DNA from 2 places in the Lactobacillus sp. ESL0259 genome. Region 1 is predicted to be linked to the other one. Evidence: riboswitches for the same ligand, from Rfam matches in the RefSeq annotation. Region 1 holds a riboswitch; the other holds the start of a gene.
The links. A riboswitch is a leader RNA that binds a small molecule or an ion and turns the genes downstream of it on or off. The one in region 1 is predicted to bind thiamine pyrophosphate.
Positions count from the first base shown of each region.

Region 2: linked by a shared signal. The riboswitch ahead of F5ESL0259_RS00705 (ATP-binding cassette domain-containing protein) and the one ahead of thiM (hydroxyethylthiazole kinase) in region 1 are both predicted to bind thiamine pyrophosphate.

Region 1 is NZ_REHP01000011.1:68,901-71,108, forward strand. Features, by position in the region: gene tenA (thiaminase II) at 333-992, opposite strand; TPP riboswitch at 1,192-1,290, shown strand; gene thiM (hydroxyethylthiazole kinase) at 1,366-2,154, shown strand; gene thiD (bifunctional hydroxymethylpyrimidine kinase/phosphomethylpyrimidine kinase) at 2,166-2,208, shown strand, end outside.
Region 2 is NZ_REHP01000002.1:40,092-42,299, forward strand. Features, by position in the region: gene F5ESL0259_RS00705 (ATP-binding cassette domain-containing protein) at 1-972, opposite strand, end outside; TPP riboswitch at 1,013-1,104, opposite strand; gene F5ESL0259_RS00710 (helix-turn-helix transcriptional regulator) at 1,265-2,203, shown strand.

The DNA of each region.
Region 1 (2,208 bases):
TACTTATATTATACCATATTTAATCACTTTTATAGTGATATATGGTAAAAAGCGATATTAGATTTTAAAGTAGTGCTATTCAAGTTCTATACCTGTGGATTGTATTACCTGCTTATTGGAAATCACAACACTATCTGTTTTGTCTTTATTTAATTGTATCTCCGCTTAGTAGAATTTTCTTGTTTTTTAATATTAACTAGCACATCGTTCCAATCTTTACCAATAGTTTTGGCAGGCTGTAAATTGCATTTATCAAATCAAGTAGGGTATTCAACTTAAAATTGCAATTTCCGATTTGCATTATTACAAAATAAAAGTACTTTTTGCAAAAGTTACTTCCAATCTTGTTTTTCATAAGCCATCTGCCAAAACTGCAATTCATAATAGCTGCTGCGTACAAATGCAGTTTGCATTTGCTCAAGTTCTTCATTAGTCGCACTTTCAGCCAAAGAGTTGGTTAAATGCAGCATTTTTGCTACGTTGGCGCCATACCATTCGCCATCATAAGTATCAATCCATTCCTGATAATAAGAAACCGGTGAGCCCTTTTCTGCCATTTTTTGGCCAATTTCCTGATAGAGCCAGTAACATGGTAAAAGTGCTGCAACCGCTGGTTTAACACCAGATCGATTTAATGTCATATGCATATGGTTAACGTAGTTATAAGCTGTTGGCGCCACCGGAGTTTCAGCAATTTCAGACGCAGTTATGTTTAATTCTTCAAAAAAATGGCCTCGCACTGATATTTCGACATCTTTTAAGTCTTGTGCCCCTGCCAGTAAAAATTCCTTTACTTCCTGATTATCCGTTTTTGCCGCAATTAATTCATGCAACTTGCTAAATTCTCTTAAATAATAGCGATCCTGCAACAGATAAAATTTAAAAGTTGCAATTGGGAGTTCGCCACTTTGTAGTTCCTTAATAAAGGGATGCACCATACTTTTATGCCACAATGCCGTCCCTACTTCATGCAGCTCATCCGTGAATTTCATATTTACTTTCCTCCAAATTAAATAACTGTTAATTATTACTAACTACACTTTATTCAAAATTAACTATAATCACTATGCTTTTTTTGCTTTTTAGCACATTTTTAATAATAACTAAAATTCTAGTACTTATGACATAAACAGATAGTATCTTTATTAACCTAGCGTTGTCATAAGCAATAAAATACGCTATAATTGTAAGCGATAACACGAGGGGTGCCTTTTTGGCTGAGATGAAAGTATTTCAGACCCTTTGAACCTGTAAGCTAATACTTGCGTAGGAACGTGTCAAAAACGCTTAAGCTTTGGCATTTCCACGTGCCAGGGCTTTTTTATTAGTAAAAAATTTTAAGGATATTAAATTAGGAGTAATAAAATGCAGTTAGACTTATTAGATAAATTACGAGCGCAAAATCCCGTTATTTTCAACATCGCAAATTTTGTGACAGTTCAAGACGTGGCGAACGCAGTTAATGCTATTGGTGCTTCACCAATTATGAGCAATGAAGTCGCTGAAGCTGAAGAAATAGTACGAATGGCTTCCGCGGTGGCAGTTAATATTGGCTGTTTAACTAAAGAGCAAATCAATCATATTAAAAAGGTAGAAGACCTAGCACGGCAATATAACAAGCCGATAGTATTTGATCCTGTTGCGGTTGGTGCAGTTGAATATCGCTACAAAATCGCAGATAAGCTTTTATGGGATTTTCATACCAGTATTATTCGCGGCAACATTGGTGAGATCGCTGCCTTAGGTGACTTCAACTGGAATTCAAAGGGCATCGATGCAGGTTCCGGCTCTGGTAATATTGATGATATTGCTATGAAAACTGCTCAGAAATATCATTGTACGGTCATTGCCAGCGGTCCTACAGATACAATTAGTGACGGTAAAAGACTGGCTCATGTTCACAACGGCTCACCACTTTTTAAAACTCATGTGGGCTCAGGTGATATGTTGTCCAGTATTGTCACAGCTTTTACCGCAGTCACTGATGATCCGTTTGAAGCGGCTCAGATAGGTGCTTTAGTTTTCAGTTGTGCGGGTCAAATGGTTGTCCAAGATCATCCCGGAGTTGGACCAGGTACTTTTGGTATGTACCTCATGGATTATTTGTACAAAGTAACAGTCCCTGATATTAAGCAAATTGCTGATTTTGATTAAGGAACTTCATGATGACAGAAAAAATTAATTCTTTTCCCCAGGTTTTAACTATTG
Region 2 (2,208 bases), on a different contig from region 1:
GATAAACTGGTCACTCGCAGTTTGAAATATTTGGCCTACATGAAGCAAATACTTACGAGTAGATAATTTATTAATTTCACGGTTGTGGTAGGTGATGCTGCCTGAATAAGGGATCATTTTAGTCAGAGCATTAAAAAGCGAAGTTTTGCCCACACCGTTAGCTCCTGTAATCAGAGTGGTTTTACCAGAGACAATCTTTAACTGTTGCTGCTTTAAGAGTAAACGATTTTGCCTAATCTGAACGTCTTGCAGGGTAAAGCATGACTTCTCATTTTGCTTTGGTAAGGAAAAATTATAGGAATTAGAATCCGTACTTTTTCGCAATAATTTTTCCTGTTCTGCTTGAGAAAGCTGCACCAGGCGTTTACCCTGAAATTGAAAAAGATTGTCGCAGATTCCTTCATAACCAGCTAGCACATGGTCACTTAAGATGATTGTTTTTCCTTGATCGCGCAGATGTGCTAGTTTAGCGATTAAGAACTTGCGGGCAGCGGGATCACAGCTGGCGAAAGGCTCATCAAGTAAAAACAGGTCAACATTCATTGCAATGAGGACAGCTAATGCCACTCTTTGTTGTTCACCACCAGATAATGTGTTAATTTTTTGATCAAGTAAATAATCAATTTGGGTAAACTGAACGGCTTCATTTAACTGTTTTAGATACTGGGCCTTATTAAGGCAGAGGTTTTCCAGTGCAAAAATAATTTCTTCTCGAGGAGTTGCCATAGTAAATTGCTCACTGGCATTTTGAAACATCATAGCAGCCTTTAACCCGCCCAGAGTAACAGTGCCGCTTAGTTGTCCCGCAAATTCAGGATATAACTTTGCTATTATTTTCAATAAGGTAGATTTACCACAGCCAGTTGGTCCAACTAACAATGAAAACTGCTTTGTAGGAATATTTAAGTTAATGTCTGTTAAAATTTGGTTTTGTTTATCATATGAAAATGTTAGGTTATTTAATTTAATCAATTTAGTTACCAAAAAAATCGTCAGGATAATAGCCTGACGATGTAAAATCTTTCGTTTTCCCTTCGCTGGCATTATCCATAGCAGGTTCTGCGGGTTTAATCTCAGCCTTTACAGGCACCCCAATGTTAAATTTTATTATACAGAAAAGAAAATTAGTTGTCTAGATGCACAAGGACTTTCCGTTACCCATGTAGCAATGATAAAGGTAAAATAACAAAATTATATTAGTAAGATGAAAATTTGCTATATAATAAAACTATATAACCCCAAAATTGTATAAGAGGTGAAAGAAATGGCAGCAGTTAAATTGGAACAATATTTAGCCAGTATCATAGATGCGGCTAGGTCTGATACTAATGAAGTGAAAATAAAACCAGGTAACAGCAACTTTGATTTGTTTATAGCCTTTTTAGAAAATCGTAATACGGGAATTCATCGCTACCAAACAACAGGTCTGACTATTCTGTATGAGGCAAAAGGTTCAACTAAAGTGAGAATCAATAGTCAGGATTTTATGCTCAATGATGGTAATATCATCTTTTTACAGAAAAAGAGCAATTATGAAATATTAAAACCTGGTAGTAAAGATATTTTAGTTAAGCTTGAATTTGATCCTAATATAGATGTCCGGAACTTTTTTGACAACCTAACCGTAATGAACAATTATGAGAAAAAATTGCTTAAAAAAATCAATACCACTTTTGAGCAAAAAAGATTATTAGGGCTAAACGGAACCTTAATGTCAGAGTCTGCCCATCTACTTAAAAAGATAATTAATGAATATCTTAATTATGACTTGTTTACCCGTAACGCTATCATGGCAGAACTTACTTTGCTTTTCGTTTCTGCTGTCAGAAATCAAAATTTAACTTCCACTCCAGCAACAAGTCATCAATTTGCACAGACGGATCTGGAAAAATATATTGATGCCCATTTTACTAACATTACGCTTAATGATGCAGCCAAGCATTTTGGCTTTAATCCTAATTATTTTTCAAGTTTGGTCAAACAAAAAACTGGTAAAAGTTTTGTGGAACATGTCGATGAAAGGCGCATGCTGGAAGCGCGAAGTTTACTTGCTCGTCCAGATATTTCCGTCAAAGAGATAATTACCCGTGTTGGTTATAGCGGCAAATCCTTCTTTTATAAGAAGTTCAGTGAATATTATCATGAAACACCAGTACAAATGCGTGCAGAGCTATTCAGACAGGCGAATATTAATTTGAAATAAAAAAC